Regions from separate parts of the Aquicoccus sp. SU-CL01552 genome, predicted to be linked through region 1. Evidence: riboswitches for the same ligand, from Rfam matches in the RefSeq annotation. Region 1 holds a riboswitch; each other region holds the start of a gene.
What was found. A riboswitch is a leader RNA that binds a small molecule or an ion and turns the genes downstream of it on or off. The one in region 1 is predicted to bind cobalamin.
Positions count from the first base shown of each region.

Region 2: linked by a shared signal. The riboswitch ahead of ABWV23_RS03355 (hypothetical protein) and the one ahead of ABWV23_RS04060 (TonB-dependent receptor plug domain-containing protein) in region 1 are both predicted to bind cobalamin.
Region 3: linked by a shared signal. The riboswitch ahead of ABWV23_RS21220 (DUF1636 family protein) and the one ahead of ABWV23_RS04060 (TonB-dependent receptor plug domain-containing protein) in region 1 are both predicted to bind cobalamin.

Region 1 covers NZ_BAABWV010000002.1:264,548-274,463, reverse strand. The annotation lists gene ABWV23_RS04070 (ABC transporter permease) at 1-26, shown strand, start outside; gene ABWV23_RS04065 (DUF2312 domain-containing protein) at 204-473, opposite strand; cobalamin riboswitch at 602-811, shown strand; gene ABWV23_RS04060 (TonB-dependent receptor plug domain-containing protein) at 945-2,792, shown strand; gene ABWV23_RS04055 (ABC transporter substrate-binding protein) at 2,779-3,618, shown strand; gene ABWV23_RS04050 (FecCD family ABC transporter permease) at 3,615-4,595, shown strand; gene ABWV23_RS04045 (ABC transporter ATP-binding protein) at 4,592-5,350, shown strand; gene ABWV23_RS04040 (adenosylcobinamide amidohydrolase) at 5,347-6,000, shown strand; gene ABWV23_RS04035 (hypothetical protein) at 6,422-6,640, shown strand; gene ABWV23_RS04030 (hypothetical protein) at 6,682-6,897, opposite strand; gene ABWV23_RS04025 (MBL fold metallo-hydrolase) at 7,166-8,029, shown strand; gene ABWV23_RS04020 (YeeE/YedE family protein) at 8,161-8,589, shown strand; gene ABWV23_RS04015 (DUF6691 family protein) at 8,589-9,020, shown strand; gene ABWV23_RS04010 (protein tyrosine phosphatase family protein) at 9,029-9,457, shown strand; gene ABWV23_RS04005 (ATP-binding protein) at 9,483-9,916, opposite strand, start outside.
Region 2 covers NZ_BAABWV010000002.1:126,803-136,718, reverse strand. The annotation lists gene rsmH (16S rRNA (cytosine(1402)-N(4))-methyltransferase RsmH) at 1-961, opposite strand, end outside; gene mraZ (division/cell wall cluster transcriptional repressor MraZ) at 965-1,531, opposite strand; gene ABWV23_RS03365 (DUF1127 domain-containing protein) at 2,774-2,989, shown strand; gene ABWV23_RS03360 (hypothetical protein) at 3,003-3,239, opposite strand; gene ABWV23_RS03355 (hypothetical protein) at 3,418-3,714, opposite strand; cobalamin riboswitch at 3,867-4,062, opposite strand; gene ABWV23_RS03350 (ATP-dependent helicase) at 4,135-6,504, opposite strand; gene ABWV23_RS03345 (peptidoglycan-binding domain-containing protein) at 6,689-7,966, opposite strand; gene ABWV23_RS03340 (diguanylate cyclase domain-containing protein) at 8,132-9,172, opposite strand; gene ABWV23_RS03335 (heme NO-binding domain-containing protein) at 9,169-9,786, opposite strand; gene ABWV23_RS03330 (trimethylamine methyltransferase family protein) at 9,884-9,916, opposite strand, start outside.
Region 3 covers NZ_BAABWV010000026.1:23,106-33,021, forward strand. The annotation lists gene ABWV23_RS21215 (Lrp/AsnC family transcriptional regulator) at 95-565, shown strand; cobalamin riboswitch at 1,052-1,276, shown strand; gene ABWV23_RS21220 (DUF1636 family protein) at 1,367-1,774, shown strand; gene cobW (cobalamin biosynthesis protein CobW) at 1,778-2,836, shown strand; gene cobN (cobaltochelatase subunit CobN) at 2,845-6,147, shown strand; gene ABWV23_RS21235 (ferredoxin-like domain-containing protein) at 6,144-7,277, shown strand; gene ABWV23_RS21240 (precorrin-8X methylmutase) at 7,278-7,907, shown strand; gene cobI (precorrin-2 C(20)-methyltransferase) at 7,904-8,671, shown strand; gene cobJ (precorrin-3B C(17)-methyltransferase) at 8,668-9,420, shown strand; gene ABWV23_RS21255 (cobalt-precorrin-6A reductase) at 9,393-9,916, opposite strand, start outside.

The DNA of each region.
Region 1 (9,916 bases):
TGATCTTCGCGCAAAAGCGCGGCTGACGTCGCGCCGGGACACCCCCGCGTCATTCCGCCCGGGGCGGCGATGGCGTGCGGGTCCCGGGCGATGGTCGGCGCGGGCATCGCCACGCCGTTGCTGCGCGAAACGCCTCGGCCCGCGCATCACACCGGTGAACCGCGGGCCGAGAGATCATCCGTTTTTTGCAGATCGGGCGGCGCTTACGCCATCCCCAGCGCTTCCTTGTACATTTCCAGCACCGCCTCTTCCTCGGCGATGTCGTCCTTGTCGCGCTTGCGCAGGGCAATCACCTTGCGCATCACCTTGGTGTCGTAGCCGCGTGCCTTGGCCTCGGACATCACCTCTTTCTGCTGGTCGGCGATGTCCTTCTTCTCGGCTTCCAGCCGCTCGAACCGCTCGATGAACTGGCGCAATTCGCCCGCGGTCACGCGGTAGTTGGCCTCGGCCGTGTTGTCGTCCACTGGGTCCATGATCCTGCTCCGCTCGATGGTCGGGATGTGAAAGTACCCGCCGGGATACCCCCCCCGCCCGGCTGCCGCAAGACGGGAATGACGCGCATCCTGCCGCAATCGTTCTTGCGTTGCGTGGCCGCAGCCCCTATCCACGGGGCTGCTTTGGTTCGGCGGCTTCGGCCGTCGTGAAAAGGGAACGCGGTTCGGTCCGGAAACGGGCCAAATCCGCGACTGCCCCCGCAACTGTAGGCGGAGAGCGGGGCCGGCAGATACCACTGAACCCGATCGGGGTTCGGGAAGGTCCGGCCCAGCGTTGACCCGCAAGTCAGGAGACCTGCCAGGGCGATCACCTTCATTTGGCGCGGGGTGCGTCAGATGGGCGGCGTTCGAACCGTAGGGGTGATGACCAACTCACCGTTTGCGGAAGAGCGCGGCCCGCCCGTGCCTTTCCAGACATTGCCGATACCTGTCCCGGAAAGGACAACGACGATGAAAAAACTGCTTCTGACGGCCTCCACGCTGTCGCTCTGCGCCGCCGGCGCCGCCCGCGCGCAAGAGGTCTTCGACCTGGACGAGATCACCGTCTCCTCGACCAAGGCGGGCACGCAAACCCCGCTCGACCGCACCGGGGCGACGGTGCAGGTGATCACGCAGGACGAGCTGGAACAGGCCGACGAAACCACGCTGGCCGAGTTTCTCGCCCGCCAGCCCGGCATCTCGGTCAGTGCCAATGGCGGCGTCGGCGCCAGCACCAACCTGCGCATCCGCGGGCTGGGCGGCGCATATATCAAGGTCTTGGTCAACGGCATCGACGTGACCGACCCCAGTTCGCCCCAGACGCAATTCGACTGGGGCGGAATGACCACCGCCAACCTCGGGCGGGTGGAGATCCTCAAGGGGTCCAGCTCGTCTCTCTACGGCTCGCGCGCGGTGGGCGGCGTGGTCAACATCTCGACCATCCAGCGCCCGGAGGAACCCGGCAGTGAAACCACCTTCGCGCTGGAGGGCGGCAGTTACGAGACCTACCGCGCGGCGGCGAGCTACGCCTACAGCGGTGAGCGCGGCGGCATGACCTTCGGCATCGACCGGATCACCACCAACGGATTCTCGGCCAAGAGCGGCGCCGGAAACACCGAGGCGGACGGCTACCAGGCCACCCAGATCACCCTGTCCGCCGATGTGATGGCGACCGATACCCTCAAACTGGGGCTGTCGGTCTATGCGCTCGATTCCGAGGGGGATTACGACGAGTTCGCCGGCGACGGCGCCGCCCCCTATGACGAGCGCAACACCACCGAGTCGCGCGGGGTCCGCGCCTATGCCGAGTTGATGACCGGCGCGGTGGATCACACCCTGTCGTTCACCTATTTCACCACCGACCGGCTGAGCAGTTCCAACGGCTTTGACACCACGTTTGACGGCGACCGCAAGCGGATCGACTATACCGGCAAATACACGGTCTCGGATGTGCTGACCTTCACCTTCGGCGCCGATTGGGAGGAAGAGAGTTTCAACACCGGCACCGATACCGGCAGCGTCGAGACCACCGGCATTTTCGGCGAGATCCTCTATGCCCCCACCGCCGATCTGGACCTCTCGGCCTCGGTCCGGCTGGACGATCATTCCACCTTCGGCGATTACGTGACCGGGCGGTTGGCCGCCGCTTACCGCGTGAGCGATGCCACTACCCTGCGCGCGGTCGCCGCAACCGGGTTCCGCGCGCCGTCACTTTATGAGCTGAACAGCACTTTCTACGGCAACGCCGCCCTGAACCCCGAGGAGAGCACCAGCTTCGAACTGGGCGTGGAGCATGAGTTCGGCGCGGGCCGCAGCGTCAAGGCCACCGCCTTTCATACCCGGATCGACAACCTGATCCAGTTCGTCTCGCTCTATGATGCGGCAGGCACATGGATCGGCGGCCAGTACCAGCAGGTCGCGGGCGAATCCACGTCGCAGGGCGTGGAGCTTTCGGGTGAATGGGCGGTGAACGACTGGCTCGGCCTCTATGGCAACTATACCTATACCGATGCCGAGGATGCCGCCGGCGCGCGGTTGCTGCGGGTGCCGACCCATGACGTGACCATCGGGTTGGGGGCGGATTTCGCCGCTGGCTGGAGCGGCGACCTGAGCCTGCGTCACGTGGCCGACCGCCCGGCGGAATACGGTGTCGTGATGGATGATTACACCGTGGTCAACGCCGGTGTAACCTATGCCTTTACCGACAACGCGGAGGGATACCTGCGCATCGAGAACCTGTTGGATGAAACCTATGAGACGGCAGCCAGCTACCAGGCGTCGGGGCGCGCGCTCTATGTGGGGCTGCGTGCGTCCTTCTAGGATCATAACCCTGCTCGCCGCGCTGGTGCTGACCGGCGCGGCGGCCGTGGCCGAAGCCGCCCCGAAACGGGTGGTTTCGGTCAATCTTTGTACGGATCAACTCGCCTTGATGCTGGCGGCGCCGGGACAGATCGTATCGCTGTCGCGCCTGTCCCACGATCCCGACAGCTCCTCGATGGCTAAGGCCGCGCGCGCCTTTCCCACCAACGGGTCGGGTGCCGAGGAGGTCTATCTGCTCAAACCCGACCTGGTTCTGGCGGGCACTTTCACCGCGGCGACGACGGTGCAGATGCTGCGCGACCTTGGCATCAGGGTCGAGCTGTTCGCCCCGGCGCGATCGTTGGAGGACGTGCCCGCGCGCCTTGCGCAGATGGGGGCGGCGCTGGGACGCGAGGCGGAGGCAGAGGCGATGATCGCAACTTTCCGCGCCGATCTCGCCCGGCTCACCACCCCGCCGGGCCGGCGTCCGCGCGCGGCGCTTTACTATGTCAACAGCTATACCGTGGGCGACCGTACGCTGGCCGGTGACATTCTGCGCGTGGCCGGGTTCGACAATATCGCCGCCGAGGCGGGGCTGGAGCGCGGCGGCACGCTGGCGCTGGAGCAATTGGTGATGCTGGCGCCCGAGGTGATCGTCAGCGGCCGCGACTATCCCGGACAGGCCCGCGCCGAAGAGGTGCTGAGCCACCCCGCCCTGCGCGCCCTGCCCGGCACCCGTGTCGCCGGCACGCTGACCGACCGCGACTGGATCTGCGGCACGCCGCTGGTGCTCACGGCGGTGGAAAAGATGCGCGATCTGCGCCTGTCGCTGGAGGCCGGGGAATGAGGTTGGCGTTGGGCCTGGTCCTGCTGGTGGCCGTGCTTTTCGTGCTGTCGCTGCTCAGCGGCCAGGCGCCGGTGGGCGCGGGCGACAGTCTGAAGGCGCTGATCGCCGGCGATGGCACGCCGCTGTCGGTGGTGATGCGCGAGATCCGGCTGCCGCGCGCGCTGCTGGCGGCGATGATCGGCGCGGTACTGGGCCAGTCCGGCGCGGCGATGCAGGGCTATCTGCGCAACCCGCTGGCCGAGCCGGGGCTGATCGGTATCTCCGGCGCCTCGGCCCTGGGCGCGGTGCTGGCCATCCAGACCGGGCTGAGCCTGATGTTCCCGCTGGCGCTGCCGCTGGCGGCACTCGGGATGGCGGTGCTGGCGGTACTGCTGATCCTGGCGCTGGCCGGGCCGCGCGGGGCCTCGATCACGCTGATCCTTGCGGGCATCGCGATCTCGGCATTGGCCGGCGCGCTGACCTCGCTGGCGCTGAACCTGTCACCCAACCCGTTTGCCGCCGCCGATATCGTATTCTGGATGATGGGCTCGCTCGCCGACCGCAGCTTTACCCATGTCTGGCTCGCGGCCCCCTTCATGGCGGTGGGCGCGCTTTTGCTGGCCAGCCTCGGGCGGGGGCTGGATGCGCTGACCCTGGGCGAGGATGCGGCCGAGGCGCTGGGGATCGGCCTCTCCGGGTTGCGGCTGCGGCTGATCCTGGGCACGGCGGCCTGTGTTGGCGCGGCGACGGCGGTGGCCGGCGCGATCGGCTTCGTCGGGCTGGTGGTGCCGCACTTATTACGCCCGGCGGTGGGGGCGCGACCCTCGGCCCTGCTCTGGGCCTCGGCACTGGGGGGCGCGGCGATGGTGCTGGCCGCCGATATCGCCGTGCGCGAGCTGTTGCCCGCCCGCGATCTCAAGCTGGGCGTGCTGATGGCGCTGGTCGGCGCGCCGCTGTTCCTGCACCTGATCTACAAGACGCGGAAGGAGATGGCATGAGCCTGATGACCTTGCGCGACCTGACCGTGCGGCGCGGCGAATGCCCGGTGGTCGATCACGTGTCCCTGAGCGTGTCAGAGGGCGAATGCATCGGGCTGATCGGCCCCAACGGCGCCGGCAAGACCACGCTGATGCGCGCTGCGCTGGGCCTGTTGCCCGCCAGCGGAGAGAGCACGCTGGCCGCCCTGCCCGCGCCGGAGCGCGCCCGCACCGCCGCATGGATGCCGCAGGCGCGCGAGATCGCCTGGCCGGTGACGGTGGAGCGGCTGATCGCGCTGGGGCGCATCCCGCACCTGCCACGCGGCGCCCGGCTGCGGTCGCAGGACCGCGCGGCGGTCGAGGCCGCCATCGCCCGCATGGGGTTGGACAGCTACCGCGCGCGCACCGCGACGCAGCTTTCGGGCGGCGAACAGGCGCGGGTGCTGATCGCCCGCGCGTTGGCGCAGGAGACGCCGCTGTTGCTGGCGGACGAGCCGATCGCCGGTCTCGACCCGGCGCATCAGATCGCCACGATGGAGGTCTTCGCGGATCTCGCGCGCGAGGGGCGCTCGGTCATCGTGTCACTGCACGACCTCGGCGCGGCGGCCCGACATTGTACCCGACTGCTGATGATGGAGCGCGGGCGGCTGGTGGCCGATGGTCCGCCCGGTGCGGTGCTGACGCCCGGGAACGTCGACCGGGTGTTCGGCGTCTCGGCATATTACGAGGACACCGCGCAGGGCCCGGTGTTCCAGCCATTGCAGGTCACGCGATGAGGGTGACGCTCGAATCCCCGTGGCTGGAACTGGACCTGGGCGCCGAGGCCCGCGTGCTGAGCTGGTCGCTGACCCGGCCCGGTTTCGTCACGGCCCGGCAGATCCTCTGGCGCGAGGTACGCAATGCCGACCTGCCCGAGGATCTCGACGTGCTGGCCTGGTTTCGCGCCGAACTGGCGGCGCGCGAGGCGGGCGACGCGGTGGCGATGCTGACCTCGCGCCACCTGGAGGCCTTCGAGACGGCGCAGGCGACGGTCGAGGGCGTGACCGGGTTTTGCCTGGCCACCGTCGGGCTGAGCAACGCCGAACGCATCGGCACCCGGCTGGATCGGACCGGCAAGGATTGGGGCACGATCAACGTCGCGCTGCATCTCGACCTGCCGCTGAGCGAGGCGGCGCTGCTGGAACTGATGTCGATCGCGACCCAGGCCCGGACGGCGGCGGTGATGGAGGCCGGGCTCGACCTGCCCACCGGGCGCGCGACCGGGACCGGGACCGACTGCATCGCCGTGGCCGCCCCCGCCGGCGATACCCCCTTTGCCGGGCTGCACACCCCGCAGGGCGAAGCGGCCGGCCGCGCGGTGCACGAGGCGGTGCAGCGCGGCGCGCAGGTCTGGATGGAAACTGTGCGCCGCCCGGACGACCCCTAGGGGCGGGAGGCTCCACTACCTGAACTGGCACAGCCGCCCGTCATCCACAGGTGCCATCGCCGCCCCCCTTTCAATCCCGCATCCGCTGTCCTCCCCGCGCAGGCGGGGATCTTCCACTTTGGGTGCGCGGTTGCGCGGCCCTCCGCTTTCGCGGGGGTGACAGGCAAACCTGAGTAACAGGCGCACCGGGGACAGCGGACCGCCCGACATGCGCCCCGTCCTCCCCGCGACCTGTCATCCCCGCGCAGGCGGGGATCTTTCGCCGTGGGAACCGATGGTGCGAGGCCCTCGCTTTCGCGGGGGTGACATGGGATTGTGATGACAGTCAAAGGGGCGCGGTACGACACCGTCCCACATATCCTTGCACCAACCGGCCCGATCCGATACCGGCAGGGACAATTCGAAACCGGGAGGACCCCCCATGTTCGACATCATGATCTGGGCCGGCGTGGCAATGTCGCTGGCCGGGCTGGCCGGGCTGATCTGGTGCATCCTGCGGGTTGCCCGCGCCCGCCGCGCCAAGCTGCCCGACGACCAGTTGCGCGCGGTGCTGAAATCGGTGCTGCCGATCAACCTCGGCGCACTGGGCCTGTCCGTGCTGGGGCTGATGCTGGTCGGGGCGGGATCCTTCCTCGGTTGATCGCCCGCCCCTGCCCGTCGCCCCCCTGCCCCGCGCGGACCTCAGATCGGCAAGTTGTCAAAGCGATCCTCGATCGCCTCCTCGGTCAGGGCCGCATCAAGACGGCGCAGGCGGTTCGGCACCGGCGCACCCTGTTCCGCCAGCCGTTCGAGAACCTGGCTGAACTGCGGTTGCAGCGCGAGGCGCTGATCCCGGTCGGCCGTGGAAATCCTGCTCTCCAGCCGTTCGGCCTGCGTCAATAGCTCGTGTGTGGTCATGGTATCCTCCCTACGAATCCCGATACTGCCATGAACCTGTGTCATCGGTGACAAACGAAAACTGAATCCCGGGCCTTGCCGACGACACCGGCGATTTTCCGCCCATCCCTTGTGCATTTACCGGTCCCGTCGTTCAAACTTGCGGCACCGGTGACTGCGCGCCAGACTGCCGACGGTTGCCACATGTGGCGCCAGATCCATCACGAGTTCGGCCTTGCAACATATTCATTCCAAGATATATGTTTCACGGAAGCCAATGGAGATCCCGATGACCCCCTTTGTGAAAGCCTTTTTCGACGAAGCCACCTTCACGGTGTCCTACGTCGTCCGCGACCCGAACGGAACAGCCTGCGCCATCATCGACAGCGTGCTGGATTTCGACAATGCCTCGGGGCGCACCGACACCCGGTCCGCCGACAAGATCATCGCCTATGTCCGGGACGAGGGCCTGACGGTGGATTGGATCCTCGAGTCCCACGTGCATGCCGACCACCTGTCGGCAGCGCCCTACATCCAGGAAAAGACCGGCGGCAAGATCGGCATCGGCGACCGGATCACCGTGGTGCAGGACACCTTTGGCAAGGTGTTCAACGAGGGCACCGAGTTCCAGCGTGACGGCAGCCAGTTCGACGCGCTGTTCAAGGAAGGCGACAGTTTCATGGTCGGGCAGATGCGCGGTGACGTGCTGCACACGCCGGGCCACACGCCGGCCTGCCTGACCTATGTGATCGGCGACGCCGCCTTTGTCGGCGACACGCTGTTCATGCCCGATTTCGGCACCGCGCGCTGCGATTTTCCCGGCGGGTCGTCGGAAACGCTGTACCAGTCGATCCAGAAGATCCTGGCGCTGCCCGACGAGACCCGCGTCTTCGTCGGGCACGACTACAAGGCGCCCGGTCGCGACGAATACGCCTGGGAGACCACGGTGGGCGAGCAGAAGGCGCTCAACATCCACGTGGGCCAGGGCAAGAAGATCGAGGACTTCGTGCAGATGCGCGATGCCCGCGACGCCACGCTGAGCATGCCGCGCCTGATCCTGCCGTCACTGCAGGTCAACATGCGCGCCGGCCAGATGCCACCGCCCGACGACCAGGGCGACGTCTTTCTCAAGATCCCGGTGAACAAGCTGTAGCGGCCCGCACCGGGCACAGAACAAGGACGGCGGGCCGGACCCGGGCCGCTGCCGACAGGGACCCCGGCGACCGGACCGAAAGAGCCCGCAGCCGGACAGATGCGCGAACACGATAGGGACATTTGAACATCATGGAAACAGACTGGATCTGGGGCCTGGTCGGCGGCGTGCTGATCGGGACGGGCGGCGCCGTCTATCTGCTTGGCAACGGGCGGATCATGGGCGCCTCGGGCATTCTCGGCGGCCTGGTGGACGGCAGCGGCTGGAAAACGGCCGCGGAACGGATCGCCTTCCTGGTCGGGGTGGTGGTGATGCCGCTGATCCTGTGGCCGCTCTACAACGTCGGGATCGAAACCCACATGACCAAGGACGTCTGGGTGATCCTCTCCGCCGGGCTGCTGGTCGGGATCGGCACGCGGATCGCCAACGGCTGCACCTCGGGGCACGGGGTCTGCGGCATCTCGCGGCTGTCGCTGCGCGGGATCGTGGCGACGGTCTTCTACATCCTCGCCGGCGGCCTGATGCTGGTGCTGTTCCGTCACGTTCTGGAGGTGATCTGATGCGTATCCTTCTTTCGCTGCTCGCCGGCAGCCTGTTCGGCGGCGGGCTGTTCATCTCGGGCATGACCGACACCACCAAGGTGCAGGGCTGGCTCGACGTGTTCGGCAACTGGGATCCGACGCTGGCCTTTGTCATGGGCGGCGCCATCATCCCGATGTTCTTCGCCTGGCGGCTGACCCGGGGGCGCACACCGCTGGTGGGCGGCGCGTTCCCCAGCCTGCCGCGCCCCGAGCTGGATCACCGGCTGATCACCGGGTCGATCCTGTTCGGCATGGGCTGGGGGCTGGCAGGGCTGTGCCCGGGGCCGGCGGTGGCCTCGATCACCTATAACGGGGTCGAGGGGCTGCTGTTCATGGCGGCGATGCTGACCGGCATGGGGGTCGCCCCGGTGATCGGCCGCAATCTGGACAGGCTCGCCGCCACCGCGTAAGGAAAGGCATGGATATTCGCCCCCTTACCCCCGGCTATGCCGTCTCGCCGCAGATCGACGCGGATGACCTGCCCGCGATCGCCGCGGCCGGCTTCACCACCGTGATCTGCAACCGCCCCGACCCCGAGGTCGGCCCCGACCAGTCCTGCGCCACGATGCGGCAGGCTGCCGAGGCCGCCGGGCTGACGTTTTCGGAACTGCCACTGGTGCAGGAGACCCTGACGCCCGAGAATGCCGCGCGCCAGCGGGACATGATCGAGGCCGCCAGCGGGCCGGTGCTGGCCTATTGCCGGTCGGGCACCCGCTGCACGGTGATCTGGGCGCTGGGCCAGGCCGGGCGGATGCCCACCGACGAGATCCTGCAGGCCGCCACCAAGGCGGGCTATCAGCTCGACGGGATGCGCCCGGTGCTGGAGGCGCTGGCAAAACAGGACTGAGACACACCCGGCCTCCCGGGTCTGCCTATTGCGCCGCCAGCCGTTCATCGGCCAGCGGCAGGCTGACCCGAAAGGCGCCCCCGGCCGGCCCTGACAGATAGACGATATCGCCGCCCAGCCGCTGCATGATTTCATAGGAGATCGCCAGCCCAAGCCCGGCGCCGCCGGCCTTTTCGGCGTTCACGCGAAAGAACTTCTCGAACACGGTGGATTGCACCTCGGCAGGAATGCCACTGCCGTTGTCGATGAAATCCACCACCAGTTGCCCACCCACGTCATGCACCGAGATCGTCAGCTCGGGGTTGGCCGAATCGCAGTATTTCTGCGCGTTGGCGATCAGGTTGATGAAGACCTGCGCCAGCCGGTCCAGATCGGTGCGCATCCGCACCGCTTCCTGCGCCCGGCGGCGTTTCACCGCCAGCGGCCGCTCCTCGCCGGCCAGCGCGGTCGACACCGCCC
Region 2 (9,916 bases), 140 kb from region 1:
GCGGGTCCACCGTGCCGGCCGGCGCCTCGGTGCGGATGGCCACCCGCAACCGGGCCGAACGCGCCCTCGGGTTTTCGGCCAGCTCCTCGGCATCCGGCGCGATCGCCTTGCGCGGACGCAGGATGAATTGCGGGTCGGGGATCGTCATCTCGGGGGCGTGGCGGCTGCCGCGCCCGGTCTGGCCGGCCCGCATCTGAAGGAACCGTTTGACCATCCGGTCCTCGATGGAATGAAAGGTGACCACCGCCAGCTTACCGCCCGGCTTCAAGGCGCGCTCGGCAGCCATCAGCCCACGGAACAGCTCTCCGAACTCGTCGTTCACCGCGATCCGCAAGGCCTGGAAGCTGCGGGTGGCCGGATGCGATTGCCCCGGCTTGGACCGGGGCAGGCAGGACTCGACGATCTTGGCCAGGTGCAGCGTGGTCTCGATCGGCGCCTCGTCGCGCGCCCGCACGATGGCATGCGCGATCCGGCGACTGGCTCGCTCTTCGCCATAAAGATACAGGACATCCGCCAGATCGGCTTCGTCGGCGGAATTGACCAGGTCGGCGGCGCTGGGCCCCTCCTGCGACATGCGCATGTCCAGCGGCCCCTCCTTCATGAAGGAAAACCCGCGCTCGGCCATGTCGAGTTGCATCGAGGAGACGCCGAGGTCCAGCACAACGCCGTCAAGATCGCTGGCATAGTCATCCATGCGCGAAAACACGCCCGGCTGCATCACCAGCCGGTCGCCATAGCCTTCTGCCCAGTCCCGCGCCATGTCGAAGGCCAGCGGATCGCGATCCACCGCGATCACCCGGGCCGCCCCCGCCTCGAGCAATCCACGGGTATAGCCGCCGGCACCAAAGGTGCCGTCCAGCCATGTGCCGGTGACCGGTGCCACCGCCTTAAGCAGCGCGCGCAACAGAACCGGGATATGGGGTTTGTCCGAGGGCGGGACCGGCGGGACGGCTGCGGCCATGGCTCAGCCCCCCTCGCCGTCTTGGGCCTGACGGGCCAAGGCCATGTCCAGCGCGTCGAGCGGGTTGGTTCCCTCGGGGATATCGAAGCCCAGATCCTCTTCCTCCTCCTCGGCCAGGAGGGCATCGTAGGTTTCGGGGTTCCAGATCTGGAAGGTGCCGGAGGTGCCGACGAAGAAAGCCTCTTTCTCCAGCCCGATCTTGTCGCGGTGGCGCAGCGGCAATACCAGCCGCCCATCGGGATCAACCTCGGTATGGTGCGATCGCGAGGTGATGTCGCGGACCAGCTTGCGCTTGAGCGGAGAATTGGGAAGCCGATCAATCTTGGCCTCGAGCTTTTCGATCTCGTTGATCGTGTAGGCCTCGAGATAGGGCTGGTCGGGCGGGCCGTAGACGATGACGAGTTGCGGACGCAGCCCCTCGGTATAATCGGGATCGCCGGATTCGAGCACACGGCGAAACAGGGCCGGGATCGACACCCTGCCCTTTGCATCCACCTTGAAGGTGTATTCGCCTCTGAACCGTCGGCTCACGCCCTGTCGTCCCTCTGCCTGCGCCCCCGCGAAAGTCATGCCCCCGGATGGAAAAACGGCGGGCTGATCTGCTGCCACTGATCAACCCGCCGCCCTTGTCCCGCTGTGCGGGGTGTCCGACTGCGCGCGCCACCTGGGGGGATGTCTGCTCGCTCGCGCGCCGGATCTCTTGGTAGATGAAAGCGAAGTGCCTGTATGAAACCTGCTCTTTTGTTTTGGTTCGGGGTCTTCCGCCCCTGTGTCCTCGTTCTCATCCGATGAACAATGAATGCCACGGGAATTCATGGAAATCAACTGCAATTTGCGGGATCAACCAAGGAAACATGGCCTTTTGCACCCCGGACCCCTCAGAAATCAAGGGGAAACAAGCTGAAGATCCCCTCACCTAGCTGAGGTCCACAACACGCCCACTACATGTGGTATGGAGAAACACGACGCAAATTTTCCCAGAAAATCCCGTAAAAATTCATATTCTGAGCAAACCCCCGCAAATGTTTCTCTTATGTTCTTATTTTAGGAACAGGAAACCTCGGATGGTTTACCGCTCAACCCCGTTTTGAACACCATTCCCCCTCCAGTCCCGCAATTTCCCGTAACGCCGACATCACCTCGGCGCCAGGAGCGGCCGGCATCGTTGCCGGGATCCGGACCCAAATCGTTGTGCCGGAGATTGACTACTATAAGTGGGCCCTGCAGGACGTCGCCGCACACCGGGCCAGCAGCCTCCTCTATAAGGAGTCACCCCACCTGCAACCGGGCAGGCACGACACGCCGATTCCGACCGAATTGACGAAAGATGCCCCGACCGGGGCGCACGCCCCCATTGAAAAGGCCCGAGTCGCCGGCCGCACGGCGGCGAGTCGGCACGCGATCAGCGAAAGAGAACACATCGACACCCACCCTGGGTGCACAACAAGGATCGGGGTCAGCGCCACACGAAACCGTGATCATCCGACCTGGGCAGGACGGCGCCCCGATTCCCTCGGGGTCGCAACCCCCGCCCTGCGTCAAGCGCATGACACGAAGCGCGAAACGCATGGCAGATGGCCATTATTATACCGCCGCCGCTCAATATCCACGCGCCGCGCCCAAAGCCTCGGCAATTTGTTGAAATGACCTTACGTCAGCAATACTGCCAGATTTTTTCACAATCAATCTATGCACTTGCTGCATAGCGGCATTGATTTCGAAAACTATTGTGCATCTGCAGCATTTGATTAATTTCAGTCTCAAGCAACGCCACGACGACGACGGCGACACGATGATCGAAGGTAACGAGCAATGACTGCACTGACCCATACCCACGCAAACGGCGCCTCTCTCATGAGCCGCGTGCACGGTGCCACAGAGGCCCTCAAGGGCCGCTTTGCCAAGTACCGCGTGTACCGTCGTACCTACGCCGAGCTGAGCGCTCTGACCAACCGTGAGCTGGCCGACCTTGGCCTGCACCGGTCCGAAGTGCGCCGCGTGGCACTCGAAGCAGCTGGAGAACTCTGAGCCCAGCACCAGTTTACCAGTTCAGGTTCCTTCTCCTCCTCCCTAGGAACCTGTTCTCCGCGGCGGCATCGTCCTCCTCCCTGATGCCGCCGCACCTTATACCGGCCCCAATCATGCCGGACCTCATACACCGGGCGCTCTCCTCCTCCCTGCGCTTGGTGTTGTGACACACCGGGCGCTCTCCTCCTCCCTGCGCTTGGTGTTCAATGAGCCGGCGGCACCTCTCCTCCTCCCTGGTGCCGCCGGTCATTTCCCGCCCCGGCGGGAAGACGATGAAATTCGGGATACATCCCGGCGCTCTCCTCCTCCCTGCGCCGTGATGTTGCACCAAGGCGCTCTCCTCCTCCCTGCGCCGCGGTGTTGAAAGAGAACGGCGGCACCTCTCCTCCTCCCTGGTGTCGCCGTTTTCACGTTTTCGGGGGGGTCCCTCAGGCCTGTCTTTCACGTTCCGCCCGGCGCGCCCGCGAGCCGCCCCGGCGCAGGGGCCTTGTCGCGTCGCGGTCGGCGCGCCGCGCCGCACGCAAGTAATCGCAGAACCGCGCCACCGCCGGGTAACTGCGCGACATCGGTGCCGCGCGCCGTTCCGCCGCCCGGGCCGCCGCGCCCGCACCGCAGTCCGCTGGCAAACTCATCAACCACTCCAGGAATCCGATCCGCGCCGCCGCCTCGGCACAGCGCCCCTCGGGCAAATCGCGCAAATTCCGCAGTATTCCGGCCAGAATCATGACCGGTCCGCCTGTATTGAATTGAAGTTCATCCGCATCCTTTCCTGCCACGCCCCGTGGCGATCATCCTGTTCATGCGGACAGGGACAGGAAACGGGGGGCAAAATGACCGGTCGCGGCCCAGCCCCCACGCCCCGACCGCCGCCCGCGATCCGACTCGTTGCTGCAAGGCTGGTTTCCGGGCTTGGACAGTGGGGGGATCTCTCCCTGATCCGGCCCTTCCCGAGGCCTGCGCCTCAGTGGTTTTGCCGGACTTACCCAATCCTTACCGTTGCGGGGGCAGCGCCGGCCTCTCACCGGCTTCCCAATTCTCCCCCTCGCGGGGGCACCCTACGCGGTCAGATTACAGGATTCGCATGGCGCTGCATCGGGAATCCGCCCCGTCGCGAAAAAAATCCACCCGCCCGCCGGCAGATGGCATCAGAACGGGATGTCGTCGCTGGCCGTGACGTAATGGGCCACCACCTTTTTCGGCCCGGCCTTCTCGAAATCGACCTCGAGCTTGTCGCCCTCGATGCCGATGATGGCGCCATAGCCGAATTTCTGGTGGAACACCCGCTCGCCCATGGTGAAGCTGGACACCGCATCGAGGTCGATCACGGTGTTGCGGCTCTCTTTCGGCTGGGTGGTGCCACGCTGACCGGCGCGCGCCTGCATCCGTTTCCAGCCCGGCGAGTTGTAGACATTCGCATCGGCCACCCGCGATTCGATATTGCTGCGCACCGCGCCGCCCTGTGTTGCCGCCGCGCCATAGCCGCCCCCGTAGAGCCCCGGCGGCGTCAGCACCTCCACATGCTCCTCGGGCAGTTCATCGACGAAGCGCGACGGCAATGCCGATTGCCATTGCCCGAACACCCGGCGGTTGCCGGCAAAGGAAATCGTGCACAACTCCTCGGCGCGGGTGATGCCCACATAGGCCAGCCGCCGCTCTTCCTCGAGGCCCTTGAGGCCGCTCTCGTCCATGCTGCGTTGCGACGGGAACAACCCGTCCTCCCAGCCCGGGAGGAACACGGCGGGAAACTCCAGCCCCTTGGCCGCGTGCAGGGTCATGATGCTGACCTTCTGCTCGGCGTCCTGCTTGTCGTTGTCCATCACCAGGCTGACGTGTTCCAGGAACCCTTGCAGGTTCTCGAAGTTTTCCAGCGCCTTGACCAGTTCCTTGAGGTTTTCCAGCCGCCCCGGCGCCTCGGGAGTCTTGTCGTTCTGCCAATGGCCGGTATAGCCGCTTTCATCCAGCACGATCTCGGCCAGTTCCATGTGGGTCATGTCCGCGTCACCGGTCATCCGGCCCCAACGGCGCAGATCCTCGACCAGGGAACGCAGCGCGGCGCCGCCCTTGCCCTTGATCAGCCCGTCCTCGACCGCGATCCGCGCGCCCTCCAGCAGGCTCACGCCATTGGCGCGCGCTGCGGTCTGGATGGTCTGCTGTGCCTTGTCGCCAAGGCCACGCTTGGGCGTGTTGACGATGCGCTCAAAGGCCAGGTCGTCATCCGGGCTGACCACCAGCCGGAAATAGGCCATGGCATCGCGAATCTCCATCCGCTCATAGAACCGTGGCCCGCCGATCACCCGGTAGGGCAGCCCGATGGTCAGGAACCGGTCCTCGAAAGCGCGCATCTGGTGGCTGGCGCGCACCAGGATCGCCACCTCGTTCAAGCCAAAGGCGCGCATCCCCCGCGTGCCGCGCTGCATCGCCTCGATCTCTTCGCCGATCCAGCGTGCCTCTTCCTCGCCGTCCCAATGGCCGATCAGGCGGACCTTCTCGCCCTCTTCCGCCTCGGTCCAGAGTTCCTTGCCCAGCCGCCCGGCGTTGCCCCGGATCACGTTCGAGGCAGCCGCCAGGATATGCGGGGTCGAGCGATAGTTCTGCTCCAGCCGCACCACATGGGCGCCCTCAAAATCCTTTTCGAACCGCAGGATGTTACCCACCTCGGCGCCGCGCCAGCCATAGATCGACTGGTCGTCATCACCGACGCAGCAGATGTTGCGATGCCCTCCCGCCAAGAGCCGCAGCCAGAGGTACTGCGCCACGTTGGTATCCTGGTATTCGTCCACCAGGATATAGCGGAACCAGCGTTGATACTGCTCCAGCACGTCAGGGTGTTTCTGAAAGATCATCACCACGTGCAGCAGCAGGTCGCCGAAATCGACCGCGTTCAGCTCGCGCAGGCGGGTCTGGTATTGCGCGTAAAGCGCGACGCCGCGCCGGTTGTAGGCGCCGGCATCGGCGCTCGGTACCTTGTCCGGGGTCAGCGCCCGGTTCTTCCAGCTGTCGATCACCCCGGCCAGTTGCCGCGCCGGCCAACGCTTGTCGTCGATGCCGGCAGCCTGCACCAGCTGTTTCAGCAGCCGCAGCTGGTCGTCGGTGTCGAGAATGGTGAAGTTGGATTTCAGCCCGACCAGTTCCGCGTGCCGCCGCAACAGCTTGACGCAGATCGAGTGGAAGGTGCCCAGCCAGGGCATGCCCTCGATGCTCGCCCCCAGCAGGCGGCCGACCCGCTCTTTCATCTCGCGCGCGGCCTTGTTGGTAAAGGTCACCGCGAGGATCTCGTTCGGTCGGGCGCGGCCGGTGTTCAACAGGTGCACGATTCGCGCCGTCAGCGCCTTGGTTTTGCCCGTGCCTGCCCCGGCCAGCATCAGGACCGGCCCGTCCAGCCGCTCCACCGCCTCGCGCTGTGCCGGGTTCAGGTCGTCCAGATAGGGTGCCCCCATGGCCTGACCACGGGCTGCCACCGCGCGCGCCGACAGCGCCGCGCCCTCGAATGCGTCGATTTCGTCGAAACTGCTCATGGCGGGATGTTAACCCGGATCGCATCGCAGTTAAAGGTTCGTTCGCATTCTGTTCTTCACGTTTGAAAGGGCGAACCACGGGGACATCCCCTGCGGCACCGAGGCACAAAACGACCGGGACATCAGACAGAAAAGGGCCCGCCTCCTTCCCGGGGCGGGCCCTCTTGTCAGACAGTCACGTCCGTCACTCGCTGGCGGCACCGAAGACCGGAATCGCACCGCCCGAGGCAGCCTTCAGCACGGCGGCGCGACCCTGGCCCTGGCCAAGAACCGGCAGGCCGTTGGCCACAGCGGTCATTGCCACCTGCATCCAGGAGGCCGCCTGTTGCGGTGCAGCCTGCAGCGTGCCGAACCCCTCGCGCAGATGATGGCTGACCAGTTCGCCATAACCACCCTGCCCCGCCGAGGTCAGCAGCACCGCGCTGGCCAGTGCGACGCGCGCATTGTCGGCGCGGTAACCGGCGCCGAGGCAGACCTTGCCGCCGGAAACCAGTTGCGCCATCGGTTGCCCCGAGCTTTCGAGGAAGGCCTTGGTCTTGGCCATGATCTGGCCCGACTGCAGGCTCTCGATGCCCTGAAGCTGCGGCTCGATGGCCTGGGCCAGGCCGTCACACTGCGCCTCGACCTGTTCGCGCGTCATGTTGGGGATCGAGGCCTCGATCCGGGCGCTGTCCGACATTGCCTGAGTCCGGGCGAGGCAGAATTGCTCGCTCAGTGCGAAACCTGCATCGGTGATGGTGGCCGCGGTGCGCAGCCCACCGTTGGCCGCCGTGCGCACGTTGATCTGGTCGCAGTGGTCGCGGATCGAGCGTGCCTCGGGGGTGAAATTGAACTGCGGCATGTTACCGCCGCTGGTGTCGGCGCGCGCGGTGACCGGTTCCGGCTGGGTCGGCACCGGCGCCGGAGCGGGAACCGGCATCGGCGTCGGCGCAGCGGCCATCTGGGTCTGCGGCTGCATCTGGGTGCCCGGCGTGGCAATGCCCAACTGTTCGTTGCGATAGGTGCGCAGCAACCCGGCCTGACCCGAGGTCGCGACGATCTGGGCATAGGGCGGCACATGCGCGCTGGCCAGTGCCCGCTGATGGCTGCCCAGCAGGAAACTGGTTTCATGCGGGTCGAGATAGCCGTCGACGGTATAACCCATGTCGGCCTGGTAACGACGGATGCCGCTGCGGCTGTTGCGGCCCAGAACGCCATCGGCATAGCCGACGTTGTAACCGAAGTAGTTCAGCGCCACCTGCACCTGGCGGTTCTGTTCGCGCTGCGACGAGGAAACGCCGCTGCGCCGCACGGTGGTGGTGGTGGTGCGACGCGCCTTGTTCTTGTTCACTTCGTTGACGATGATCCCGCCCAGCAGGGCACCGCCCAGAAACGAGGCGGCATCATCCGCCTTGGCGCGCTCGACACCCACGAAGACCATGCTGGCCGCCGCCAGCGATGCGCAGAGATTCCGTTTCCACATTTCCAGTATCCTCACCTTGATGGCGGGCCGTGCGGTTGCGGAGAACCCGCAGCGGCGGCACGGCACGCCGGAATATGATAAACCTATTTGAACACCAGACCAAGCTCGACCCCGGCTGTCAAGTTTCGCACCTCCAAACCACCCCGGGCGGCACGGTCCTGCCGCTCACCCCGGGGGGCATCCCCCCTGTGTTTCATCGACCTCTGCCCCGGGTGGGCAGGCGGTTCGCGTTCCGCTCCGGGGGGCGGCAAAACACAGGGTCGACCGCCCCGCGTGCTTGGCATCATAGAGCGCCAGGTCAGCCAGCCGCAGCAGCCCCGCCGGGGTCGACAGCGGCTGCTCGACCGAGGGGGCGATACCGATGCTGGCCGAGATCGCGCAGGGCCGCCCGCGGAACTGCATCGGTTGTTGCAGCCGGTCGATCAGCCGTTGGCCGATACGGCGCAGGCGCGGCCGGTCGGTCAGGTCGTCAAAGACGATCACGAACTCGTCGCCGCCGACACGGGCCACGGTATCCTCGTGCCGGGTCTCCTCGACCAGGATGCGGGCGACCTGCTGCAGGACGTGATCGCCGGCCGCGTGGCCCAGCGTGTCGTTGACCTGCTTGAAGAAATCCAGGTCGATATGCATCACCGAATAGGGGATGCCCCCGCCCGCCTTGCGAGCCAGGACATGGTCCATGGCGCGGCGGTTCTTCAGCCCGGTCAGCGTGTCGGTAAAGGCCTGCTCCTCGGCCGAGACCCGGGCCGCCTGGAGCCGCCGGCTGAGCTGGCCGTATTCCCCCATCACCGCCGATTTTGCCTCGACCAAGTACAGCAATTCGGTGGCCAGGCTGGTGGGGGCGAAATCGGCACTGCTCAGGGCATAGTCGCGCACCGCGTCGATCAGCGAGATGCCAAAGGACAGGTCGATCACCGCGCAGCCGGGCAATGGCACGATATGGCCCTTGAGCGCGGTGTGCGGCGCGGTGCGAAAGGTGACGTTGAGCTTGCTCTCGCCCGAGGCGAGCAGATCGTCAAAACGGCAGGTGCGACGCGGGCGGGTCAGCTCGAACAGATCCAGAAACCGCTGCCCGGGCATCGGGTGATCGGGGCGCAGTTTCTGCAACGTCGGCCCGGCGCGACGGATCACGCCGGTATCGTCGACCACAATATGCATCGGGCAGAGCCGGGCCAGCAGCCTGGCCAGCGTGTCGTTACAGGTCATCCGGCCCGCGCCCCCAGGTCAAAGGCGCGGCCGGCGGCAAAGGCGGATTCAACCAGCGTCACGACGATGACCTCGCCGGCATCCCCCGCGCCCCCGTCAGGCCCCTCACCGGTTTCGGCACCGTCATGGTCCAGCATCACCAACGCGCCGTAATCGTCGGCCATGGCCCGTAGAATGCCGATCATTACCCGCCCGAACCCGGACATTCCCGGACCACAGGAGAGCAGATAGCGCCCATTGCCATCCTCGCGCAGTTCCAGCGCCGGCAGATGCAGGTCCGGCACCGCCAGCCGCGCCCGGTCGTTCAGGTCGTCGAGCGAATGCAGGAAATCGATGTAGGTGTCACCGCCAAAACGCAACAAGCGGCGCAACGACTCGACCGCCGGATTCGACACCAGGTAGGTTCCCAGATCCTCCAACACCTCGCCGCGGCTGCGGCCCAGATCGGTGCAAAACGCAGTCAGCAGCGCCTCGGTCACCGCGTCGTCATAGGTCAGCATGGCCTCGAACTCGAATTCGCCAAGCCCGGCGGCCTCGGTCACCCGATGCCAGCATTCGCCGCCATAGGTATTGGTGACAAAGGACTGGATCGCCCTGTTGACCAGACCGTGCATGCCGACTCCCCGTTTTCCGCAGCCTGCACCCAGCTTGGACAGGGAAGGCTTAACAAATGCCAAACGGCGGCCCTTCAGAACGGGGTCGGAACGGGGGTCAGAAATCGGTCGGCGCACCGCCCTCGGCCTT
Region 3 (9,916 bases), on a different contig from region 1:
GTATAGCGCGAAATTTGCTTTCGTAATTTTTCTCGCTCAACTATCTTTCGAAAGATATTTTTGCGTACAGCCGATATCGAAAGAATTTCCATCCATGGAACCTCGCCCTCTCGACAATATTGACCGCCGCATCCTGCGCGCCCTGCGCCGTGACGGGCGCCTTAGCAACAACCAGCTCGCCGAGGAAATCGGCCTGTCCCCCAGCCCCTGCTGGCAACGGACCCGTCGGTTGGAGGCCGATGGATATATCAAGGGCTACACTGCGGTGCTGGACCAGGAGATGCTGGGCGCGCCCGAAACGGTCATCATCGAGGTCACCCTGAACCGCCATGACGATAGCGTTCTGGAAACCTTCGGCCGGGCCATGGCCGATTTGCCCGAAGTGCTGGAGGTGTATCTGACCACGGGCGAATACGACTATTACATCAAGGTCGCCGTCGACGGCACCAAGGGCTATGAGGAGTTCCTCCGCAGCAAGCTCTACCGCGTGCCTGGCATCCAGCACTCAAGGTCGATCTTTACCCTTCGCTGCCTGAAACAGGGCGGCATCTCGGTGCCGACCTGACAAGGGCTCTTTCCTGTCGGAATACCAAGCGGCCCAAACACCAGACCCATCACCGCAAGTTCCCCGTTGCGCATAACAGAGGCGCTTCGGCTTTGAGGAAGTATCGAGGAGCAATAAACGCTGACCACAGGCGGACGCCGCCAACATGATTCACGGTCACGGGAAAAGAAAACGGCGGCATCCGGGAGGAGGTGGATGCCGCCGATAACAATGGATCAGTTCAGGGAGGAGGAGAGAACCGATCACATGAATGAAGATAGGGTAAATGCTGCACTTGCACAATAGGCTGACGAAAATTTTTTGCGCTGCAGCATTACATCCCGATAGCTCTTGATCCCCCGCAGGTGTTGCGGGGCGATTCACGCAGCATTCCGGCTGCGACTGGATGATCCCGAGGGACTGCTTGCGCAGACAGCGGCTGCCCACAAATGGCAATGCCCTGGGCATCAACGTCATCTTCTCCCTTGACTAGCAAATGGAATTCGCCCCATCTGGCGAAACGCTGGTGCCTGTGCAAGCAGGTGAAAAGGGAATGTGGAACCAGGGCGCTCCGGACGGGGTGTCGTGGTCAACCTCAGCCGCCCCCGCGACCGTGAACGGAAAAGGGCGCTCGATGCCACTGGCCGCAAAGGCTGGGAAGGCAGAGCGCTCGCTGGGCCCGATGCCCTGAATTTCGTGAGCCGGGAGACCTGCCAGCCCGACTGTTTCGACCGGACGGGGTGTGCCGGTGTCGGAGTGCGTCCGATGCTGGTCGCCATTCCGCCGTTGCCCCTGTTCGCCAAACCGATGGGGCACGAGAGAATGAAAGACGCTGCACACGCGCAGGAGCACATCACCACCGAGTTGCTGGTCTGCGTGACCTGCCGCCGCAAAGGTGCTGCGCCCGAGGACGAGCGCCGTCCCGGCCGGATCCTTTATGAGCGTATTCTCGCGGGAGAGCCGCCAGAGGGGCTGAGCGTCACCCCCGTGGAATGCCTTCAGAACTGCTCGAACGCCTGCACCGTCGCCCTGCGCGGCGGCGATGCGAAGTGGACCTATGTTTTCTCCGACGTGGACGAAACGGCCCATGCCCCGATGCTGCTGGCCGGGGCCGCGCAATACCACGCCGCGCAAGACGGCGTGATCCCCTGGCGCGAGCGGCCCGAGCATTTCAAGCGCAATTGCCTTGTCCGCATTCCCCCGATCAAACCGACCTCAAAGGACGCCTGAGTCATGACCGATCTTTCCAAGCTTCCCGTGACCGTGGTGACCGGCTTTCTTGGGTCCGGCAAGACCACGCTTATCGCGCACCTGATGCGCAATCCCGGCGGACGACGCCTCGCGGTGCTGGTCAACGAGTTCGGCGATGTCGGTGTTGACGGAGAGGTCCTGAAAGGCTGCGCGATCCCCGACTGCCCCGCCGAGAATATCGTGGAACTGGCCAACGGCTGCATCTGTTGCACCGTGGCCGATGACTTCATCCCCACCATCGAGGCGCTGATGGCGCTTGAGCCGCGCCCCGATCACATCCTGATCGAGACCTCGGGACTGGCGCTGCCCAAGCCGCTGCTCAAGGCCTTTGACTGGCCGGAGATCAGGGCCCGCATCACCGTGGACGGGGTGATCGCGCTGGCCGATGCCGAAGCCGTGGCCGCAGGTCGCTTTGCGCCCGACGTGGTGGCAGTGGATGCGCAACGGCTCGCCGATGACAGCCTTGATCACGAGACGCCGCTTTCGGAGGTGTTCGAGGACCAAATCTCCTGCGCCGACATCGTGCTGCTAACCAAGCCGGACCTCGTAGGCCCCGAGGGTGTTGCCAAGGCGAAAGAGATCATCGCCGCGGAGGCGCCCCGCCCCCTTCCGGTGGTCGAGGTCGCCGAGGGCGCGGTGGACCCGCGCATCATCCTCGGGCTAGGCGCGGCGGCCGAAGACGATCTGGATGCCCGGCCCAGCCATCACGACGAGGCGCATGACCACGATCACGAGGATTTCGAGAGCATCGTGGTGGATATCCCCGAGCTGGCCGCCGCTTCGGATCTCGTCGCCGCCATCGAGGGATTGGCGACCAGCCACAACATCCTGCGGGTCAAGGGCTATGCCTCGGTCACGGGCAAGCCGATGCGGCTGTTGGTGCAGGCGGTCGGCGCGCGGGTGCGCCACCAGTTCGACCGCATGTGGGCACCGGGCGAGGCGCGGCAGGGGCGGCTCGTCGTCATCGCCGAGCATGACGACATCCGCCCGGACGAAATCCGCGCGGCGCTGAACGCCGTGACGCCGGCCGCTGCGGAGTAACCGGAACGATGCACGTCGTCTTTCGCGAAAGCCACGGGTTGGAGGAGACCGCCACGCCGGTGGACCTGGGTCAGGATCCCGCCGATCTGGTGGTGCTGTCCTTCTCGGACAGCGACCTCGGCGCCTTCGCGGAAGCCTGGCACAGAGGGGGCGGGCCCGACGGCGCGCTGCCGACGCTGCGGCTGGCGAACCTCACCGCGCTCCAGCATCCATTGTCGGTCGATACCTACGTCGAACAAACGCTTGCGGGCGCGCGGGGCATCCTCGTGCGGCTGATCGGCGGCATGCCCTACTGGGACTACGGGCTGGCCCAGGTTCGGTCGCTGGCCGAGGCAAAGGGCATCGCGCTGGCGGTGCTGCCTGCGGACGGGCGCGAAGACACACGGCTGGACGCGGTCTCGACCCTGCCGGTCTCGACCCTGCGGCGCCTGTCGCAGCTGTGCGATACGGGCGGGGTGGTCGCGGCACAGGCGGCACTGGCACAGATGGCGCTGGCCTCGGGGCTTTACGCTGCGCCGGTGCCAGGGTCGAAGGCGCTGCCGCCGATGGGGTTCTGGACGCCGGAGGACGGTGTGATCAGCTCTGCGGAGGAGCTTCCCTCCCCTCCCAGACCCTCCGGCAAGATGGACGGACAAAGGATCCTCGTCGTCTTCTATCGCTCGCATCTTGTCGCGGCGGACATGGCGCCGGTCGAGGCCCTGTTCGCGGCCTTCCGCGCCGAGGGGGCCGAGGTCATGGGCCTCTACGCGCCCTCGCTCAAGGCGCCGGAGCTTGCCGCGGATCTGCGGGCGGCGGTCGAGGCACAGGCGCCCGACGCCATCGTCAACCTGACCGCCTTTTCCGGGCGGGGTGCGGCTGGGGCCTCGGTGCTCGACGCGGGCGGCGTTCCCGTGTTCCAGGCGGCGCTGGCGACGTCGACGCGCGAGGCCTGGGCCGAGGCCGAACGCGGCCTCTCCCCCGCCGATCTGGCGATGCACGTGGTGCTGCCCGAGGTGGACGGCCGTATTCTGGGCGGCGCGATCTCGTTCAAGGAAGCAGCTGCGCGCGATCCGCAATTGCAGTTCGTCCGGATGGTGCACCGCCCCGAACCCGGGCGGCTGGCCGCGCTGGTGGCGCGGGTCAGCGGCTGGCTGGCGGTCGCGGCGCGCCCGGTGGCCGAGCGACGAGTGGCGCTGGTGCTCTCGACCTATCCCGGCAAGGGTTGGAACCTCGGCCACGCGGTGGGGCTGGACGCCCCCGCGTCGGCGCGGGCGATCCTGTCGGACTTGCGGGCGGCAGGTTACGACGTGCCAGAAAGTGGCGACGATCTCGAGCGCCGCCTGCAAGAGCGCACCTTCGCGCTGCCGCTCGCGCACTACAAGGCCGCGCTTGCCACCCTGCCGCAGGTGCTGCGCGATCAGTTGACCGCCGCCTGGGGCAGCCCCGAGGAGGACGCGCTCTGCACGAATGGCATGTTCCGCTTCGCCGCCGTGACCCTTGCCAACGTGCTGGTGGCGTTGCAGCCCGAACGCGGCACGGTGGCGGCGCGCGATGACGCCTACCACGACCTGTCGCGGGTGCCCTGCCATGGCTATGTCGCCTTCTACCTGATGCTGCAAAGCCGAGTCGACGCGCTGATCCACGTCGGGGCGCACGGCACGCTGGAATGGTTGCCGGGCAAATCCGTGGCCCTTTCGGACAGCTGCTGGCCCGAGGTTCTGACCGGTGCCCTGCCGGTGATCTACCCCTTCATCGTCAATGACCCCGGCGAGGCGGCGCAGGCGAAACGGCGCATCGGCGCGGTGACGCTGGGCCATGTTCCGCCGCCGCTTGCAGAGAGCGAAACCCCCGACCGGCTGGTCCATCTCGAGGCTCTGCTCGACGAGTTCTCCAACGCCGACGGGCTTGACCCGCGCCGCCGTGACCGGCTGCAGGCCGACATCCGCGCCGAGGCACAGGCACGCGGGGTCGAGGGGGATCTCGGCCTTGATCGCGCCAGTTCGACCGCTGAGGCGATCACCCGCATCGACCGTTTTGTCTGCGACATCAAGGAAAGCCAATTCGGCGAGGGCCTGCACATCTGGGGCCGCTCCACCCGGCCCGAGTTGGCCGCCTCGGTGACGCAGGAAAGGGCGGCGCTGGTTCAGGCGCTTGACGGCCGACGCATTGACGCCGGGCCATCGGGATCGCCGTATCGCGGGCGCCGCGACGTGCTGCCAACCGGGCGGAACCTCTTTACCACCGATCCCCGCTCCGTCCCGACGCGGTCGGCCCATGCGCAGGGCGTGAAACTTGCCGAGGAGTTGATGCGGCGGCACCTTCAGGACGAGGGCGACTGGCCGCGCGGACTGATCGTGGACCTGTGGGGCTCGGCCACCATGCGGACGGCGGGCGAGGAGTTCGCCATGGCCCTGCACCTGCTCGGGGTGCGCCCGGTCTGGGATGCGGGCACGGAACGGGTCTCGGGGGTCGAGGTGCTTCCGGTGACGGAGCTCGACCGGCCCCGCATCGACGTCACGCTGCGGGTCTCGGGCCTGTTCCGCGACGTGTTCCCGACCCTCTCGGCGCTGTTTGCGCAGGCGGTGCGGGCACTTGCAGCGCGGGACGAGGCGCCGGACTGGAACCCCTATGCGGGGAAAGACATCGGGTCGCGTGTCTATGGGCCCGCGCCCGGCAGCTTCGGGTTGGGTATGGGGGATCTGCTCGACTCCCATGGCGACGAGGCCCGCGCGGCGGCTGGCGAGGCCTGGCTTGCCGCGTCGAGCTGGGCGCTTGATGGCGAGCGGGCCACGCCCGACAGCAGCGGCATCCGCGCGCGGGTCGCGCAAGCCGACAGTTTCGTGCATCTTCAGGACCTGCCGGAAACCGACCTGCTGCTTGCCGCCGACTATGCTGCGCACGAGGCAGGGTTTGCCGCCGCGAAAGGCGTTGCCGGGGGCGATGCGCAGATCTACCACCTCGACAGCACACGGCCCGACCGGCCCCGCGCCCGCGCGCTCCCCGAGGAAATCGCCCGGGTGGTGCAGGCCCGCGCCGCCAATCCGCGCTGGATCGCGGGAATGCGCACCCACGGCTTTCGGGGCGCCGCCGAGATCGCCGCCACGCTGGAACACATGGCCGCCTTCGCGCAGCTTGCCGGGGCGGTGGGGCCGCATCTCTTCGACCTCTACCACGAGGCAACGCTGGGCGACCCCGAGACCGAGGCCTTTCTGAGAGAGGCGAACCCGGGCGCCCATGCGGCGATGCAGGACAGATTCCGCGCCCTTCTTGCCGCCGGGCTGTGGCAGACGCGGCGCAATTCGACGCTGGCAATCGCGGGGGCGGCGTCATGACCGCGCCGCTGGTCAAGGGCTGGTGCCCCGGCGCCCACCGTCCGATGCTGTCCGGTGACGGGCTGGTGGTGCGGGTCCGCCCGTTTCGCGGCGAATTGACCGCCGTGCAGGTGCTGGCGCTTTGCGATCTGGCCGGGCGCTTCGGCAACGGCACGCTCGACCTGACCTCGCGCGGGAACATCCAGATCCGGGGCGTGACCGGGGTCGGGCATCCGCAACTGCTCAAAGCGCTCGACGGGCTGGGGCTGATCGACGCCGATCCCGCCGTCGAAGCGCGCCGCAACATTCTCGTGGCGCCGGACCGCAGGGCGGGGGATCTGACCGACAGGCTCTGCGCGGAGCTGCTCCGCGCCTTGCCTGCGTTTCCCGCGCTACCGGAAAAAATGGGGGTCGTGCTGGACACCGGGGCCGAGGCTGTGCTGAGCGCGGGGTCGGGCGATTTCCGTTTCGAACTGGCCGAAGATGGCGGCCTGATCCTGCGCGCCGATGGCGCCGCGATGGGATGGCCCATCAGCGAAAGTAGCGCGGTGGAAGCGTCGGTCGAACTGGCCGACTGGTTCATCGCCACCGGGGGACGCGCCGCCGGGCGGATGGCGCGGCATCTGCGCCGCGAACCGCTCCCGCCCGACTGGCGGCGCGTTGCGCCGCGCACGCAGGGTCCGGCCCCGGAACCCGGCCGCATCGGCGCGGACCTCATCCTCGGCGCCCCTTTCGGCAGCCTGCGCGCGCAGGCGCTTGCGATACTCATGCAGGAGAGCGACGCAAGCGCGCTGCGTCCGATGCTCGGGCGGCTCTTTCGCCTGACCGGAGCGCGCGACTGCACCGCACCGGAATTCGTCACCGCGCCGGGGTCGCGCCTGCTGGACGTGCACGCCTGTCCCGGCGCGCCGTTCTGCCCCCAGGCCACGGTGGAGACCCGCTCGCTGGCCACCCGGCTTGCGCCCCTAACGCAAGGCAGCCTCCATGTCTCGGGTTGCGCCAAGGGTTGCGCCCTGCAACGGGCCGCCGAGATCACCCTTGTGGGACGCGACGGCGCCTTCGACCTTATCCGCAACGGACCTCCTGCCGATCCGCCCCTGCGGCGCGGTATCGCCCCCTCACATATCACTGACCTGACCGGGATGATCTGAATGCCCTATGATTACGAAAAGGATGGCGCGGCCATCTACAGGCAAAGCTTCGCGACCATCCGCAGCGAGGCCGATCTCGACCGGTTCGACGCCGAGGAAGAGCCCATCGCGGTGCGCATGATCCACGCCGCCGGAATGGTCGGTCTCGAAAAACACATCCAGTTTTCGCCGCGTTTCGCGACGGTCGCGCGGGCAGCGCTTACCCGGGGGGCGCCGATCCTGTGCGACGCACATATGGTCTCCGAGGGCGTGACGCGCCCGCGCCTGCCCGCCGGCAACGAGGTGATCTGCACCCTCCGGGACCCCACGGTCCCCGGCCTCGCGAAGGAGATGGGCAACACCCGCTCGGTCGCCGCGCTGGAGCTGTGGCGCCCGAAACTGGCCGGGGCGCTGGTGGCCATCGGCAATGCCCCCACGGCGCTGTTTCACCTGCTCAACATGCTGGAGGATCCCGATTGCCCGCGCCCTTCGGCGATCATCGGCTGCCCCGTGGGTTTTGTCGGTGCGAGCGAGAGCAAGGAGGCGCTGTGGCAGGCTCAACCCGTGCCCTGCTGCATCGTCGAGGGCCGCCTTGGCGGCAGCGCGATCACCGTCGCGGCCATCAACGCCATCGCGAGCCGCGCGGAATGAACGCGCGCACGGAAATTTCCGCCGTGGGCGATGGCAAGGTTCAGGGCACGATCTGGGGCGTCGGCCTTGGTCCCGGCGACCCCGAGTTGATGTCGGTGCGCGCCGACCGCCTGCTGCGCGGGGCAAGCCATGTCGCCTATTTTCGCAAGGCCGGGCGCGCCGGGCAGGCGCGGCGCATCGTCGAGGGGATGCTGCCCGAGGGCGTGGTCGAGATCGCCATGGAATATCCCGTCACCACGGAAATCCCGCTCACGGATCCGCGCTACAACGAGATCCTGTCGCGGTTCTATGCCGAGTGCACCAAGCGGCTGCGCGAGGTGTCCGACGCGGGGCACGAGGTGCTGGTGCTGGCCGAGGGCGATCCGTTCTTCTACGGCTCCTTCATGCATCTCTACACGCGCCTGCGCGACGTGGCGCCGGTGCGCGTGGTGCCCGCCATCACCGGCATGACCGCCGCCTGGGCGGCCACCGAAGCGCCGATCACCTGGGGCGACGACGTGCTCAGCACGCTGATGGGGACCCTGCCCGAGGATGTGCTGGTCGCGCAGATGCGAAATGCCGATGCGCTGGTGATCATGAAGATCGGCCGCAACATCGACAAGATCCGCCGCGCCCTGCAACGGGCCGGTCGCTATGACGCGGCCTGGCTGGTGGAATATGCGGCGATGCCCGACCAGACCGTGCAGCGGCTGTCCGAGGCTGAGGGTCGCATCACCCCCTATTTCTCGATCATCATCGTGCATGGACAGGGGCGCAGACCATGAGCGGACGCGTGATCATCGCGGGGCTCGGCCCCGGCGCCGACAATCTGGTGACCCCCGAAGTCAGCGCCGCGCTGGCGCAGGCCACCGATGTGGTGGGCTATATTCCCTATGTCGCGCGGGTTAGCCCCCGCCCCGGCCTGACGCTGCACCCGTCCGACAACCGCGTCGAGCTTGACCGCGCGCGCCACGCGCTCGAAATGGCACATGCTGGTCGCACGGTCGTGGTGGTCTCCTCTGGCGATCCGGGCGTCTTTGCCATGGCCTCGGCGGTGTTCGAGGCGGTCGAGGCCGGTCCGCCAGAGTGGCGCGCGCTGGATATCCGCGTGCTGCCCGGCATCACCGCGATGCTGGCCGCCGCGGCCCGGGCCGGCGCGCCGCTCGGACATGATTTCTGTGCCATCAACCTCAGCGACAACCTCAAGCCCTGGGCGTTGATCGAGCGGCGGCTGCGGCTTGCCGCCGAAGCGGATTTCGCCATGGCCTTTTACAACCCGCGCTCGAAATCGCGGCCCGAAGGCTTTGCCCGCACGCTGACCGTTCTGAAGGAGGCCTGTGGCGATACCCGCCCGGTGATCTTTGCCCGCGCCGTCTCGACCCCTCAGGAAGAGATCCGCGTCGTGCTGCTGCCCGATACCACGCCCGAGATGGCCGACATGCGGACCGTGGTGATCGTCGGCTCCTCGACCACCCGCCTAATCGCGCGCAGCGGCGCGCCGATCGTCTATACCCCCCGTTCGGTGCCCGCATGAGAGAGCCATCGCAACACGTCTTCGTCGATATGCGTCTCGGGACGCGGCGGGATATGTGGCCGGTCAATCATGACCACCGGCAGGCCAAGCGCCCGGGCCGCCGCGATCTTGGCAAAGGCGCCTGTGCCGCCGGAGTTTTTCGAGACAACAACATCAATGCGATGCTCCTGCAGCAGGGCCGTGTCGTCCTCGAGTCCGAAGGGGCCACGGTCGACGATCACGTGATGATCGGGAAATCCGGGCTGTTCGGCGGGCGGGTCGACGAGACGGAGCAGGTAGAAATGCTGCGGGTTCACGGTGAACTCCGGCAGGTGCATACGGCCCACGGCCAACATCACCCGACGCGGCGCACCTGCCAGCGCGGCCACCGCCCCGGCGATGTCCGGCACGCGTTGCCAACGGTCGGCGGCGGTCTCCTGCCACGGGGCGCGGGTCAGCGCGATCAGGGGTACGCCTTGTTCCGCGCAGGCCTGCACCGCATTGGCGCTCATCTGCG